Regions from separate parts of the Paraburkholderia megapolitana genome, predicted to be linked through region 1. Evidence: riboswitches for the same ligand, from Rfam matches in the RefSeq annotation. Region 1 holds a riboswitch; each other region holds the start of a gene.
The links. A riboswitch is a leader RNA that binds a small molecule or an ion and turns the genes downstream of it on or off. The one in region 1 is predicted to bind cobalamin.
Positions count from the first base shown of each region.

Region 2: linked by a shared signal. The riboswitch ahead of FNZ07_RS24505 (TonB-dependent receptor domain-containing protein) and the one ahead of FNZ07_RS25740 (CbtB domain-containing protein) in region 1 are both predicted to bind cobalamin.
Region 3: linked by a shared signal. The riboswitch ahead of FNZ07_RS10835 (cobalamin biosynthesis protein) and the one ahead of FNZ07_RS25740 (CbtB domain-containing protein) in region 1 are both predicted to bind cobalamin.

Region 1 is NZ_CP041745.1:2,796,786-2,802,245, reverse strand. It holds gene FNZ07_RS25750 (SMP-30/gluconolactonase/LRE family protein) at 1-1,786, opposite strand, end outside; gene FNZ07_RS25745 (histidine phosphatase family protein) at 2,057-2,617, opposite strand; cobalamin riboswitch at 2,632-2,774, shown strand; gene FNZ07_RS25740 (CbtB domain-containing protein) at 2,823-3,032, shown strand; gene FNZ07_RS25735 (CbtA family protein) at 3,045-3,779, shown strand; gene FNZ07_RS25730 (LysR substrate-binding domain-containing protein) at 3,843-4,718, opposite strand; gene FNZ07_RS25725 (LysE family translocator) at 4,815-5,426, shown strand; gene FNZ07_RS25720 (cupin domain-containing protein) at 5,429-5,460, shown strand, end outside.
Region 2 is NZ_CP041745.1:2,523,150-2,528,609, forward strand. It holds gene FNZ07_RS24490 (alpha/beta fold hydrolase) at 1-76, opposite strand, end outside; gene FNZ07_RS24495 (MaoC family dehydratase) at 132-602, opposite strand; gene FNZ07_RS24500 (fatty acid--CoA ligase) at 625-2,268, opposite strand; cobalamin riboswitch at 2,512-2,715, shown strand; gene FNZ07_RS24505 (TonB-dependent receptor domain-containing protein) at 2,805-4,805, shown strand; gene FNZ07_RS24515 (MFS transporter) at 5,214-5,460, opposite strand, start outside.
Region 3 is NZ_CP041743.1:2,541,887-2,547,346, reverse strand. It holds gene cobN (cobaltochelatase subunit CobN) at 1-1,392, opposite strand, end outside; gene cobW (cobalamin biosynthesis protein CobW) at 1,399-2,502, opposite strand; cobalamin riboswitch at 2,728-2,994, opposite strand; cobalamin riboswitch at 3,042-3,265, shown strand; gene FNZ07_RS10835 (cobalamin biosynthesis protein) at 3,399-3,824, shown strand; gene cobO (cob(I)yrinic acid a,c-diamide adenosyltransferase) at 3,821-4,423, shown strand; gene FNZ07_RS10825 (cobyrinate a,c-diamide synthase) at 4,427-5,460, shown strand, end outside.

The DNA of each region.
Region 1 (5,460 bases):
CGGTGCTCGGGCTCGCATTGATCAACGTTGTGTCGAGGTTGCCGGTGGTGAGATTGAACACGTCGATGTTAGGCACGGTGTGCACGTATCCGGCGAACAGATAGTTGCCGGCCGCCGTAATCGACTTCGGATTGGCGACGGTGAGCACAGGGTTAGGCTTGGTCATGTTGCCCGCGGCCCAGCCGTGATACACCTCGATCCGCGTGCCGATCGACGTCCAGTCGATGCTGCCGATAATGCCTTGCGCGAGGATCATCGTGTCGCTCTCCGCGAGGTAGATGATGCGCGTCATCGGTCTGACGCTAAGCGGAATGTAGAGCGCGATGCCCGGTCCCCACGATGGCTTGCCGGTAGCATCGAAGCCAATCAATGGATAGTGATAGATGTGGTTCGTCCGGTCGAGACCGGCCCAGATGTCTCCCTTGCTATCGATAGAAAATCCACCCGTGATCGGTGCCGTCGTATTGAACGCCGTACCCGGAATCGACGCATCCGGTATCGCGACATAGCCGTTCGCAGCGTTGAAGTGGAACAGGTAGAAGATCGCCGGGTTCTGTCCTGACGCAACCAGAATGCGGTTGCCGCCTACCGAGACAATCTGCCCGAAGTGCTCGTCGCGCTGCGTATCGTTGATGTTGAGGCGCGGATCGGATGGATAGTCGATCGGATCGACGGTGTTCGCAACGAAGGTTCCTCCGGCGGTGCCCGTGTAGATGTTAGTGCCGCTATAGAAGTACGCCCCGTCCGTACCCGGATCGGGTGCGCCGACGCCCTCGAAGTTCAGCGACTGCAGTGTCCATTGCAGGACGCCTTTGTTGTAGGCGTGAATATCGGTGCCGCCGTCGCGGCCGAGATCCCAGCCGCCGCCCCATGGATTGTTCAGCACATAGAAGTTGCCGGCGGAGTCCTTGCCGATACCGGTGACGCGCGTGAAGCGCTTGTCGCCGACCTGGCCTTTGATACCCGTCGTGTTGTCGAGATATCCGCCTTTGATCCCAAACGTACCGACCTGAAATGGAATGAGCCAGGTGTTGTAGACCTTGATGTTCATGTCCGGCCCTTCGTCGCCGACAACGAGCAGTTGTTTCGTCGTGTCGAAGAACAGCGCCGAAGGTTTCGCACCAGTGGGCATCTGGATGGTGTTCATCGCCGTGCCGGTGGAACTGAATTCGGCGATTGTGCCTGCGCTCTTCTGGGCGACCCAGAGATTGCCGGAGCTGTCGATGGCGAGCGCACCTGGCGACGTCACGTTGATGTCCTGCTGCCAGACACCGTCTGTGGTGTAGACGCGGACCCGATTGCCAGGCAGGTCGCTCGCATACAGCACCGAGCCCGAGGTGGCGAGCCCGGTCACGACATCGGCATGGGTTTCGGTTGTGTCCGCACTGACGTTGATGAGTACATCGCGCGTTTGCGTGGTGCGGTTGTAGCGTCCCACTGCGCCGCTGCCGTACACGTTGTTGAATTGCAAGGCGGCGAAGATCGATGTGGCGTTGCCGGTAATGGCGCTGCCCTGGAACTCGTTGTGCAGGCCAAACGAGCCGATGCTCTTGCCGCTCTGATAGAGCGCAACACCACCTTCGTTTTCATCCCAGAACGACGCCGTGTAGATGACGCCTTCGGGCGCGACCCACATCGAGCGCGCGGTACTGCCCACATGCGTGGCGTCGGTGCCGAAGGTGTTGGCGATCCAGTCGGTGGTGTACTGCTGCGCCTGACATACCGGCGCGATCGCAGCGATCAGCACGGCGGAAAGAAACGCGGAATAGATGCGATGCTTGATCATCGGTGAATCCTCTCAGCAGTATTGTTTTTCCCTGACCTCCCAATATAGTTCGCGAATCGCGAACATGGGTGATGTTGCGATGACAATTGCACGAGAATATCGACGCGTGTTGCATGCGACGATGTTCGCAAGCCTTACACGCGCGTTAGATTGTGCGAGTGCGATGAAGAGCTGCGCACCATGTGCGTGCGCAACGGACATGCAAATGAAAGTCGAGCCTTATGCGGAGCGCATGCAGGAGATGAGCGACGCGCAGATCGATCCCACTATCTATGCAGCGGGCCACCAGACCCAGCCGCGCGTCGAACGTTGCAATTCGATGCGCGAGAGCGGGCCGATTTCGATTCGCGTGTAAGCAGTGAGCGGTGCACGTAGCGCATGCAGTAGCGCGGCGCGTATCACGACAGCATGCGTGACCGCGACGACGGCAGGCACATCGGCAAGTTGTTCGAGCCACTGCGCAACCCGCGTCGATACCGTGGCGAACGATTCTCCATCGGGCGGCGCGGCATGGGGATCGGTACTCCAGGCGGAGAGCATCGGCAGCTCGTCTGTTGCGATGTCCGCGACGCGCTGGCCATGCCAGCGACCGTAACTCATGTCGGCAAGCGCAGGTGCGATGTCGGCGGTGAGATTCAACGCTGCGGCCGTTTCGCGAGCACATGGGGCAGGGCTGCTGAACACGAGCGCATCGCGAGGCACATCGAGTTGTGTGCGATACGCATGCGCGTCGTCTTGACCGCGCGCATCGAGTGGATCGTCGGCGGGGAAGCGGCCGCTGCGCATCGCGGCGGTCGCTGCATGACTCACTAGCCATAACCGCGTGTGCATTGCGCTGATCTCCCATGAAGCATGTGCCGCGAAGTTTAGCGCGTAGAATAACGCCGCTGAAGCAAGGAAGCCGGTGCAAGTCCGGTGCGGTCGCGCCACTGTAATCGGTTCAATGAAGAACCGGAAGCCAGACCCTCGCTTCGCGTCATCTTTTTCTCACGACCACCACGACTATCGGGGCGCGTAACCCCAGGAGAAGTCCGTCATGACCGATGCTGTTTTCAAACCGGCTGTCCAGCCGGTGCCGATCCCTCTGCGTGAATTGCTGCCGTGGATTATCTTCGGCGGCCTGCTGCTGTTACTGGCGATCTACTTCGTCGGCGCCGAAGAGGGCGCGACGTCGTTGATCCCCGGCATGTACGTGCACGAGTTCGTGCACGACGGCCGCCATCTGCTCGGCTTTCCTTGCCACTAACCGGGAGTCGACATGGTCGGTAGATTGTTGATGCGCGGGATGCTCACGGGCATCGTCGCGGGATTGCTCACGTTCACTTTTGCGAAGATCGCCGGCGAACCGCAGGTCGATCAGGCGATCTCGTTCGAAGAGAAGGCCGATGCGGCGAAGGGCGAAGCTCCCGAACCGGAAATTGTCAGCCGTCACACGCAGGCGGGGCTCGGTTTGTTGACCGGTGTAGTCGTGTATGGCGCAGCGGTGGGCGGGTTGTTCTCGCTCGTGTTCGCGTATGCATATGGCCGCTCGGGTCGGCTCGGTGCACGTGCATTGTCGGCGTTGCTCGCGCTCGCAGCGTTCGTCGCGATCGTGATCGTGCCGAATCTCAAGTACCCGGCGAATCCTCCGTCGATCGGCGACCCCGAGACGATCGGCTATCGCACGGGCCTGTTCTTCCTGATGATCGCGATCTCGCTGGCGGCGACGGTGTTTTCGTTGAAGCTGCGCCGTCACGCGGCGGCACGCTTCGGTGCGTGGAACGGAGCGATCGTGGCAGGTGCGGTTTTTATCGTCATCATCGCGGCCGTGCAACTTGGTCTACCGTCGATCAACGAAGTGCCGGTTGCATTCCCCGCTGCGCTGCTGTGGAAATTCCGCCTCGCGGCGCTTGGCATGCAGGCGATCATGTGGACGACGATCGGGTTGCTGTTCGGTGCGCTCGTCGAGCGTGCACAGCAGAGCTCGCGCAACGTGTTGCCGGCCGGGCTGTGAACGGTTGAAGTCGAGAAGTCGAGCGAGCGCGACATCGGCGAAATCCTGCTGCGCGTTGCTGCTTCACATCGGCGCGGGCCGATGTTGCCGCAGCAGTCCATCGCGAATGAACTGCGCGAGTTCGCGTCCGGCCGGGTTGGCGCCCTGCGCAGGAAATCGCAGGCTGATCGCGAACGGCGGAAGTTCGGGCAGTTGAGCATCCGCGCTGAGAATGTCGAGATCGGCGGGCACGGTCGACGTCAGCCACGCGGTCACAGCGAGCCCGCTGCGCACCGTCGCGGTGGTCGCTTCGATGTTGCCGCTCTCGAAGACCGTGCGCCACTCGATGCCACTGCTGCCCAGCGCACCGAGCACGGTCTGCCGGAATGCGCAGGTGTCGCTCACCATCGAGACCGGCAGCGGTCGCTTCAGATGCGCGCTGCCGCCGCGCGCGCCGACCCACACCAGGCGTTCGACACGCAGACATTCGCCACTTGCTTCGGTTGCAGGTTCTTCGATCACTGCGACATCGAGCGAACCGCGCGCCAGTGCCTCCGCGAGTTCCGGCGATGAACCGCAGACAATCGCCATCTCCACGTTCGGCCACGCTTCGGTAAACGCCTTGAAGATCGGCGCGAAGCAGGCGCCGACCAGATCGTAGGGGACACCCAGGCGCACCTGGCCGAGTATCGGACGGGCCGCCATATCCGCCCAGATTTCATCGTTCATGCCGAGCAGGCGTTTCGCCTTGCCGAGAAAGCGCTCGCCGACCTGGGTCAGTTCGAGCTGGCGTCCGACGCGATCGAACAGGTCGCAACCCAAAGCCTCCTCGAGGCGCTTGATCTGCTGGCTCACCGCGCCTTGGGTCAAATGCAGGCGGTTGGCGGCAACGGTCATGCTGCTGTGGTCGGCAACCACAACGAAAGTGCGCACCAGTGCGAGGTCGAGATTTCGGTTCATCGTCACATTATATTGTCTAATGTGAATCATCAGAAACTTTCGATTTTCTAATGTGAACGAGATGACTACAGTGACGTTTTGCTCCGGAACGCTGCCATGTCCTTCGTCGCCACCTCGACCGGCTCGATCGCACCGTTGATCCTGTTTGCCGCCGTTGCCACCGTGACGCCCGGCGGTGCGACGGCGCTCGCCACTGCGTCGGGCTCGCAGTTCGGCTTTCGCCGCTCGATTCCGTTGATGGCGGGCATCGCGCTGGGGCTTGCGTCGCTGGCCGCCGCTGCCGCCGCCGGTCTCGCTGGCGTGCTGCTGGCCGCGCCCGTGCTGCAGACCGGCATGAAGGCGATCGGCAGCGCATATCTGCTGTGGCTGGCGTGGCGGGTCGCGCGCAGCGGGGCGCCCGATCTCGACCGCTCGACGGCGGCGCCCACCACCTTGCTCGGCGGGGCGTGTCTGCTCTGGCTCAATCCGAAGGGTTGGGCCATGGCCCTCGGCGCGGCGGCGTCGTTCGCGATGCTCGCGAATGGGCCGCTGCATCTCGCGTTGTTGCTTGGCGGCGCGTTCGGGGTGTCGGCGGCGGTGTCGCTGTCGCTGTGGTGCGCAGCTGGCGTGCTGCTCGCGCGGCTGGTGCGCACCGAGCGGCAATGGCGCATTGTCAATACGCTACTCGGCGTGTTGCTGGCGGTATCGATTGTTCCAATGTGGAGATAGCAATGGTTGCAACAGGGTTTGCGGAATCGTTCGA
Region 2 (5,460 bases), 270 kb from region 1:
GCATGCCTTCCGCGGCAGATGCCGCAACGTCGTTCGCCTGCTCGCTGCGTGTCGTGCTTTCGTCATGTGCCGCCATGGTGCTGCTCCTCAAACGTCTCTGTCTGGTTAGCCTGGTTGTGCGATCCGAAGGCTTACGCCGCCGCCACGAGCATCGCCAGGGTTTCGGCGATCAGCGCCGGCTTGTCTTCGTTCTCGATCTGCAATTCGTTCATCGTCTTGACGATGATCCGGCCACCGCCCTTCTTTTCCACCGAGACCAGCGTCACGCGATTTCTCACGCGCGCACCCGCCTTCACCGGCGTCATGAAGCGCACCTTGTCGAGCCCGTAGTTCAGCCCGGCCGATGCATCCGCGGGAATGATGCCGACCTCGATCGCGGCCGCCGCCAGCAGCGACAGCGTCAGATAGCCGTGCGCGATCGTGCCGCCGAACGGGCTCTCGCGTTTCGCGCGCTCCACGTCCACGTGAATCCACTGCCGGTCGCCGGTACACGCCGCGAAGGCGTCGATGCGTGCCTGATCGACGGTGACCCAGTCCGATACGCCCAGTTCGCGGCCAACGAAATCGTCGATCGTGGCGACGCTGTATCCATTGATGCTCATCGTGTCTGCTCCTTAAGGCCGGTCACGCGAACTGTTCGCGCAACCACTTCTTGTTGGTTTTGCCGACGCTCGTTTTCTGAAGTGCTTCGACGAACTTGACGATCTGCGGCACCGCGTACTTCGAGATCCGCCCGGTCTTGCAGAAACCCATCACGTGTTCCTTGACACCGTTTTCAGTCAGCGCCGCGCCCGCCTTCAGCACCACGAGCGCCACCGGCCGTTCGCCCCATTTGTCGTCCTTGATGCCGATCACGGCGACTTCCGCCACATCGGGGTGCTGCGAAATCAGGCTCTCGATTTCAAGCGACGAGATCCACTCGCCGCCCGACTTGATGACGTCCTTGATGCGATCGGTGATCTGGATGTTGCCGGTCGCGTCGATGTTCGCGATGTCCTGGGTATGCAGGTAACCGCCAGCCCAGAGTTGCGTGGAGGCATCGGGATTGTTCAGGTAGCCCTGCGTGAGCCACGGTGCACGAGCGACGATCTCGCCGTAGGCCTTGCCGTCGTGCGCAACGTCTTCCATGTTCTCGTTGACGATGCGCAGATCGACGAGCGGAATGGGGAAGCCGGTCTTGCAGCGCAAGCGCACCTCTTCATCGCGATCGAGCGGCCCGGTGTGCGGCGGAAGTTGCGCGAGGCTCAGCACGGGGCACGTCTCCGACATGCCGTAGCCGACGAAGATATCGATGCCGCGCTCGAGCGCCGCGCTCGCAAGACCATGTGGCAACGCGCCGCCGCCGATGATTACCTTCCATTTGCTGAAGTCCGCGTGCTTCGCGGTATCGCACGAAAGCAGCATGTGCAGGATCGTGCCGACGCAGTGCGAAAACGTGACGCCTTCGTCGCGGATCAGTTGTACGAGACGCTCGGGCACATAGCGGCCCGGATAGACCTGCTTCACGCCTAGCAGCGTCGCGATGTATGGCATGCCCCAGGCGTGCACATGGAACATCGGCGTGAGCGGCATATAGACGTCGCCGCGGTGAAAACGCTGGCCCGACATCGGGCTTGCAAGCGCCGCCATCAAGGTCAGCGTGTGCAGAACCAGCTGACGATGCGAGAAGTACACGCCCTTGGGCAGGCCCGTGGTACCGGTCGTATAGAACGTGGTGGCCCGGGTGTTCTCGTCGAAGTCGGGGAAGTCGTAGCTCGTGGCGCCGGCCGCGAGCATTTCCTCGTATTCGGCGGCGAACGCAATGGTGTGCGCAGTCGGTTCACCACCCGGCTCATCGATCCACACGAACGTGCGCACCGTTTCGAGTTGATCCTTGATCGCTTCGACCACCGGCAGGAAATCGGTGTGAACGAACAGCACCTCGGCGCCGGCGTGGTTGATCGTGTAGGCGATCTCGGCCTCCGACAACCGGACGTTGACTGTCTGCAGCACGGCACCCATCATCGGGACCGCGAAGTACGCCTCCAGATAGCGGTGGCTGTCCCAGTCCATCACCGCCACCGTGCTGCCGTGCCGCACGCCGAGCCCGTCGAGGCCATTGGCGAGTCGCGCAATGCGTTCCTGCAGCGTGGTGTAGGTCATCCGCAGCTTGCCGCGGTAGACGATTTCCTGGTCCGGTGCCTGAACGAACGACGTATGCAGCAACTGCTTGATCAGCAGCGGATAGGCGTACGGGGAAGGCGTGATGTCTTGCACGGCGTCCTGCATCTAAATCTCCTTGAGTCGAGAAATCGATCGGGCTGACACAGGCTGTGGGTACGTATCGCGTGCGGTGGCATCCCGGTTGATGCCATCATCGATTTGATCAGGGGGACGGACTATCCCCGAACAGGGGAGCGTTATGGGGGTAGGCGCGCCGCGGAGATTGCGGCGCAGACGGGGCCGTTGCAAAAGCGCGTCGTAAAAGCCCCGCGTTTGCCCGAAAAGATTGACTGCGCCGCGCGGGAATCGTTACGCTCTCGCCTCGATGGTTCCCGTGATGGGGATAAAAGGGAACGCAGTAGTCGCGTCGATGGATCGACGCTTCGAGTCTGCGGCTGCCCCCGCAACTGTAAGCGGCGAGTCCGTGCCAATCGTGACCACTGGGAAACCGGGAAGGTCGGCACCGGGCGGCGACCCGTGAGCCAGGAGACCTGCCATCAACCGAGGTCCTGCAGCCGCGCCGGGCGGGGTGTCCCGAAGCGCGAGCACCGCATGATGCGGTTGCGTGTTGCAAGGACGGCTCCGACCTCTGGATCTGTCACATGGCTAGCATTATTAGAAAAACCTCTTTCTTTCAGAAAGCTTTCTTGCGTCGCGTTGCGGGAGTTGCAGGAATCGCGGGAATTTCCGCCGCCCTCGCCCTTTCGTTCGGTGCATCGATCGCACAGGCGGCTGACGATTCGACACCGCCAACGGCGCCGCAGTCTTCCTCCGACACCACGACCACGCTGCCGAACATCGTCGTCACCGGCGATACGCAGCATCTACCGCAATCGTTCGATCAGCGGTACGCGACGACACACGTTCTGACGCGTCAGGATCTCGACCGGCTCTCGCCCGCCGATCCCAGCATCACGCAGGCGCTCGCTACGCTTCCCGGTGTTACCGTTGCGCAGAACGGCGGGCCGGGCGCGACGGCGTCTGTCAGCATTCGCGGTTCGTCGGGTGCGCAGGTTGCCGTGTTTATCGACGGTATCCGCGTGGGCTCCGCGACCACGGGCACAGCGGAATGGGCCGATCTGCCGGCTTCAGCCTTTGAGCGCGTCGAAGTGATTTCAGGCCCCGCGGCCGCCTCGTTCGGCGCCAACGCGGTGGGCGGTGTCGTGCAGTTGTTCACACGCCACTCGGCGAATCAGCCCAACCAGACGATGATTTCCACCGGTGGTGGCTCGAACAAGACGTTCGATACGCAGATTCGTACGTCTGGCAGTGTCCCTTCGACAGGCCCGCTTGCTGCGCTTGCCGGGCTCACTTATTCGTTGGGACTGCACGACTACAACACGGCCGGGATCGATACGACCCAGCCTTACGCATACGGTCACGAAGCAGGCCGCAATCCGTACCACGCGCAGGATATCGACGGCCGGCTCGGCTATGCGCACGGCGACTGGTCGATTTCCACGTTCGCGCTTTATCACCGGTCGGACCTCTCGTACGACAATGCGGGCGGCGACAACCGGCAACTCGATCACCAGTTGACGACGGGCGTCGCATTCCACTGGGACATCGCACCGGACACGCAGTTCGACCAGTCCGTCGGTTACGCGAACGACCGCCAGTTTTACTACACCAACAGCCCGGGTATTTCGAGCGACAAGATCGACTCGACGCGCCTCAGCACATCGACGTCGCTCACGCATCAGGAAAAGGGCTTCCGGTTATTCGGCCTGCCGCTGTCGGGTGAGACGAAGCTTGCCTACGACTTCTCGCGCGAACAGGCCTTCCTGCCCGTCGATATCCCAACCGGCGTGCCGACGCGCAATGACTCCGCGGTGTCGCTCCACCAGTCCGCGACGCTCGGCGCGCTCACCGTGTTCCTCGCGGGACGCCATGAGATCGTCGAAGGCCAGTCGGTCAACACCGGCAATGTCGCCGTGTCGTATGCGATCACGCCGGTGTACACGGCGCGACTGTCATACGGCAACGCGTTCCGTCTGCCGACGTTCAACGATCTGTACTACCCGCAATTCGGCAACCCGAATCTCCGGCCCGAGCGCAGCGATTCAGTCGAAGCGGCGCTCGACGCGGCCACTTCGTTCGGCAATTTCTCGGTGGCGATTTACAACACCCGTGTGCATAACCTGATTGCGTATAACTCGGCGACCTTCGCGCCCGATAACATCGGCGAAGCGCGTATTCAGGGCATCGACCTCTCATACAAAGGCACGCTCGGCAAGTCCACACCCGTCAGTCTTGCTGTCGGCATCCTGAATCCGCAGGACATCACCGACCGCAGCTGGCTCAATCGTCGCCCGCGTCAAACGGTCAACCTGAGCGTCGATCACACCTGGGATGAGTTCCACCTGCATGCACTCAGCACGGGCGTCTCTGTGCTGTATGGCGGGACGACGTTTGACGATCAGTTCAATGCGACTTATCTGCCGTCTTATACGCGGGTCGATTTGCGCGCTTCATATCGGGTCAACTCGCATCTCACGGTGTCGGCGAATCTGTCGAATCTGTTCAACCGGCAGTATGTGACGGCGTATGGATATAACACGCTGGGGCGGACGGCGTTTGGGAAGGTTGCTTATACGTTTTAGGTGGGGGAAGTGAGGCCGGCCGTGGTGGTATTCCGGTCGGTACTTACGCGTTTGCGGCGAGACGAAAAGCAGCCTCCGCCTGCACGATAACTATCGTGCACGCCCAGTAGGTAATCCGATTCATAGAGCCGCGCTTTGGGGTCGACTCGACCGGCGCGTTGAGCCCGCTCCAGCCTCCGGCGCATCAACTGACGTCCCCATCGGTCCGGGCTGGCATCACTGAATGCGCCAAACGTCTCCTGTCCCTGAGGCGGATATTGCCGCCCCGCAAACCAGCCGAGCCGCGGGTCGAGATTGAAAGAAGGAGCGCATCTGCACTGGAAGTTGTGCCGATTGTGAGCGACACCGCCGCTCGACAGAACGCGGCCGACGTTGGACAGGTTTAGCAATAACGAACCGGTTCAGCGGCTACGCATCTCGAAGCACTGCTCGTGCACTTGCGGCGATGATGGTCAGCAGGACAACCAGCCCGAGAAGTGCAGAGGCAAGTGAAGTGTAGTGTGCAAGGGCTCCTATTAGCACGGGACCCACAAAGACTCCGCAGTACCCGATCGTCGTCATCGCAGCGACGGCGGTACTTGTTGGCATGATCTTCTGCTTTCCGACCGATGAAAAAAGAACCGGCGCGATGTTGGAGCAACCGGCTCCCACAAGT
Region 3 (5,460 bases), on a different replicon from region 1:
GTCGTCGAGCGCGAGACTCTGCAACGCGGGCCGCAGATCGCGCATGGCCGGATCGTTGGTAACGCCCTGCGTGAGCCGTTGCATCAACCCGGCGCCATCGACGGGCAGGTCGCTCACGCGATAGCCTTCGTCGCGCAGCATCGCAAGAATGCCGACCACCGACGCCGGCGTATCGAGACCAACACCGTTGCCGATGCGCCCTTCGCTCTGCGGGTAATTGGCGAGAATCAGCGCGAGCCGTTTCTCGTCGTTACGCAACTGGCGCAGCCGGCACCAGCGTCGACTCAATTCAGCGACGAACGCAACGCGCTCCGCATCCGGCCGATAACGGACCACATCCACTTCGGTATGCGCACAGCGATACGCGAGCCCCTTGAAACTGATCGCCCGCGTAATGATCCGCCCGTCTACTTCGGGCAGCGCGACGTGCATCGCGATGTCGCGCGAATTGAGGCCCTGGTTGTCCTTCACCCAGTCGTCGCGGTTGCCGCCGCTCAGGATGACCTGCATTACCGGCGCGTCGCCGGCTAGCGCGAGCGGTTCGGGATCATCGATTGCGCTGGCGGCGAACGCAGTCGTGTTCAGCACTAGCGCAACGTTGTGGCGCTCGCACAGTTGCTGGACTACGTCGCGACTCACGGCATCTTTCAGCGAAGTGATCGCGATAGGCAGCGGATTCATTTGACGTGCTTCGAGCGCTTCGATCAGCGCGTCGAAGACCGCCGTATTGGCCGCCTGCAGATGCGCGCGATAGAACAGGATTGCGACGACCGGCGCGTGATCAACAGCAGTGTGCGTCCGCCAGCGTGTTTGCCACGCTTCGATAGTCGGCAGGTCATGTTGCGGGTGATACAGCGCCGCAGCCGGCAGCGGTCGCGGTAATGCGGGCTCGCTACCCCAGCCGAACGCCTGCCAGGCGATGCAGCGCAAAAACGCCTCGGCATTCTGCGGACCGCCTTCGCGCAGATAGCGCCATAGCCGCTCGCATAGCGCGGCATCGGCGGTACTTTTGGCGACCAGGTTCGGGTCTTCCTGGAGATCGCCGGAAAACATCGCCAGCATCTGCCCACGCCTCGCGGCAAGCGCGACCATCTGTTCGATGCCGTACGGCCAGTAGGCTTCACCGCCCAGATGGTCGACCACGATGACGCGCGCATGTTGCAGCACGTCGTCGACATAGAAGTCGACCGACGCGGGTTGGCGCAGATAAGTCACGTTGGCGAGCCGCACGCTCGGGAAGTCTGGACCGAGCCGCGTTACGACGCTCGCGAGCAACGACAGCGTGGTATCGGCCGAGCTGAGCACCACGATGTCCGCAGGCTGCTGATCGATCCGGACGACACCCGCTGTGTCATCGACGAAGCCACCCGGCGTGGTACGCAGCAGATGCATGGCGCGTCAGGCCCGCTGTGCTTCGGCGTGTACCGCAGAATTCAACGCGGCATTGAATGCGCGCTGCAGCGCGGCCTGGTCGAGATCTTCGCCGATCAGCACGAAGCGGCTCTTCTGCGGCTCGGCCGCTTGTTCGTCCGCTCTCCAGCGCCGATCGAAGTAACTGTCGAAACGCCCTCCCACACCCTGCACTACAAGCCGCATCGGTGCGCCCGGCAATGCCGCGAAACCTTTCACACGATAGATCGTGTGCGTCTCGACGAGCTGCTGCAACGCGACGATCGTCGCCTCGCGCGATAGCGCCGTACATTCCACCACCACCGAATCGAAGTCGTCGTGATGATGATCGGGATCGTCGGCGGAACCGTGGTGATCGTGCCGCAGATGAATCGTGGTTTCCGACGCCGCCTCGAGCCCGAGCAACGCGTGCAGGTCGAGTTGACCATTCTGCGCGCGGACGACCTTCACCTGCGCAGGAATCTCTTCGCGGAGCAGCGCTTCGACAGCGGCCTGCTGCGTGTCGTCGAGCAGGTCGGTCTTGTTGAGAATCACAAGATCGGCAGAAGCAAGCTGGTCTTCGAACAGTTCGTGCAGCGGCGATTCGTGATCGAGATTCGGATCGGCCTTGCGCTGCGCATCGACGGCGACCGGATTGTCCGCGAACTGGCCGCTCGCGGCAGCCGGCCCATCGACCACCGTGACGACAGCATCGACGGTGAAGCTGTTCTTGATCGTCGGCCAGTTGAATGCCTGCACGAGCGGCTTCGGCAACGCGAGCCCGGAGGTCTCGATCAACACGTGATCGATCTGCTCGCGCCGTTCGAGAAGCTGCTCCATGACCGGGAGAAATTCTTCCTGAACGGTACAACACAGACATCCGTTCGCGAGTTCGTAGACCTGGCCCGCCGTTTCGCGACCGTCTTCATCGCAACCGATACCGCAGCCCTTGAGAATTTCCCCGTCGATGCCGAGTTCGCCGAACTCGTTGACGATCACCGCGATGCGCAGGCCGCCTGCATGTTGAAGAATGTGTCGCAGCAACGTCGTCTTGCCGCTGCCGAGAAAGCCCGTGACGATCGTGGCGGGAATCTTGCGCATCTGTGTCTGCATCGCTGCTCCGTGGTGGCGGTGAGGGATTCGCCGACAACCCGCGTGTGTCCACGCCACCGGAGGGCTCCGCCACGTGCTTCGCGATACGTCGTTCAACTGCTCGTCCATACGACAGAACGCCGCCGTGACAGGCCAGTAGAAGACGAAACGCGGGGACGATGACGCGGAGTACGGCGCGAATGGAAACACAAGGAAATCGTGGACGACACGCCGCATCCCCGCGGCGCGAACCCATTTTGTCTGGCCGGTATCCGGGCTAACGAATGAACCGCTTCACCTTCCCACGCGACGCTCATGTCGCGCAGTGGTCGATTGCATGCGAGTTGATGTGCATGCAGCGAAGCCGGTCTTGCAGCGCTTGCGCGCTGCTTTCGCTTACCGTTGCGGGGGCAGCACAGGTTGGTCCGTTCCGCGGTGGGAGGACGCCCTGTTTCCCGTTTAACTGCGTGCGCGGGAGGCGCGCACGCGAGCACCAGAGTGCGTGCGAGTGTAGGCCGCCGGCCTTGCTGCGTCAAGGAAGGCACTGTGTTGCCCTGTGATATCGTATGCGCTCGTTTGGTGCCCGCACGCGCGCTCGCGTGTGCAGTTAAACGGGAAACAGAAAGCGCGCATTGCGCTCAACCTGTGCTGTCCCCGCAACGGTAAACGGCCCGCGGCCTTCGAGCCGCACATGTCGTTCGAAGCCACTGTCCGCCGCGTGCGGATGGGAAGGCAACGACATGAGGCCGCCAGCCCGGATACCGGCCAGACGAGGGGGCGAACGTCATCGTCGAACTCGACGATGACGACGCCGAACGCCAGGTCTGCGGGGGACAGACACACGGCGCCCAGGTAATAAGCGATCGCTATTGCGCTGTCGAGCTGCCGACACGCATCGCCACATCCGAAATCCACCTATGATGAAGACCCTGATCGCCGGCATCGGCTGTCGACGCAATGTGTCGGCCGATCAGATCGATGCCGCGCTGCGTGCCGCGCTCGGTACGCACTCGCTCGCCGAGATCCGGGAAATCGCTACCGTCGATACCAAAGCGAACGAACCCGGCCTGCTCGAATTCTGCGCACGTCATGCGTTGCCACTGCGTCTTTTCACGCCCATGCAGATCGCCGCTATACCGCTCGCACCGCCTGCACGTTCGGCGGCCGCGCGAGTGCATCTGGGCATCGACGGTGTGTGCGAACCCTGCGCGCGACTCGCGGCACCTCACGGTTATCTGATCGTCGGCAAGACGGTGCACGACGGCGTCACCGTCGCACTCGTTGCCGATCCACTCGTTCACTCCACTCTCTCCGCTTCCACCGACCAGGACCTCGACCGATGAAAACCGATCCCGAATCGCATCAACGCATGACGCAACGGCGTCGCGAAGGACACGAAAAGAAGCAGGCTACCGCCACCGTCGAAAAAGGGCTGCTGATCGTCAACACAGGTAACGGCAAAGGCAAGAGCACGGCCGCGTTCGGCATGGCCGTGCGCATACTCGGTCATGGCATGCGGCTTGGCGTCGTGCAGTTCATTAAGGGCGCGCTGCATACCTCGGAACGCGATTTTCTCGGCGCCCAGGCGCACTGCGATTTCGTCACGATGGGCGACGGCTATACGTGGAACACGCAGGACCGCGACGCCGACATCGCCACCGCGCGCAAAGGCTGGGACGAGGCACGCCGCATGATCGACAGCGGCGACTACCAGATGGTGATCCTCGACGAACTCAACACGGTGCTGAAATACGAATACCTGCCGCTCGATGAAGTGCTCGCGGTGCTAACCGCCCGGCCTGCCGCGCTGCACGTCGTCGTGACCGGCCGCCACGCACCCGATGCGCTGATCGAAGCCGCCGATCTCGTCACCGAAATGCGCCTCGTCAAGCATCCGTATCGCGAGCAGCACGTGAAGGCGCAACGCGGCGTGGAGTTCTGAGCGATGCCGGCATGTCCCGCAGTGTTCATCAGCGCGCCTGCATCGGGTCAGGGCAAGACGACGGTCACGGCAGGGCTCGCTCGTTATCATCGGCGGCTTGGGCGACGCGTGCGGGTCTTCAAGACCGGCCCCGACTTTCTCGACCCCACCATCCTCGAGCGTGCAAGCGGCACGCCGGTCGAATCGCTCGACCTGTGGATGGTCGGTGAGGACGCGTGTCGCCGCCTGCTCGCCGAGGCTGCGGCGCAGGCGGATCTGATCCTGATCGAAGGGGTGATGGGTCTCTTCGACGGCACACCGAGCAGCGCCGATCTCGCCGCAACGTTCGGCGTGCCGGTCGTCGCGGTCATTTCGGCGAAAGCGATGGCGCAGACATTTGGCGCGATCGCCTTTGGACTCGCAAAATTCCGCCCGCAGGTCCCGTTTCATGGCGTATTCGCCAATCGCGTGGGCTCGGCTCGCCACGCGCAACTGCTGCAGGAAGCCTTGCCGCAGGACATCGCGTGGACCGGTCACATGGCAAGCGAAGCCGCCATCGAACTCCCCGACCGCCACCTGGGCCTACGGCACGCCGACGAAATCGACGATCTCGATGCGCGACTCGACCGTGTAGCGGATGCACTCGCCGCAACCGCGCTCGCCACCCTGCCGCCCATCGTCGATTTCACCCCCGCATCCGCTGCGCATGGAAGCACCCGGCTCCCGCGGCTGCTCGACGGAATGCGGATTGCCGTCGCACGCGATGCCGCGTTCTCCTTTATCTATCCGGCGAATCTCGCGCTACTCGAAACGCTCGGCGCAACGCTCGCGTTCTTCTCGCCGCTCGCCGACGAAGCCGTGCCAACCGACGCTCACGCGCTTTACCTGCCAGGTGGTTACCCTGAGCTACACGCCGCCACGCTCGCACGTAGCACTTGCACGGCAGCTTCGCTTCACGCACATGCAGCAGCGAAAAAAACCATCGTCGCGGAATGTGGCGGTATGCTCTACCTGCTCGACAGCCTGACGGACAGCGACGGCACGCAGACACCGATGCT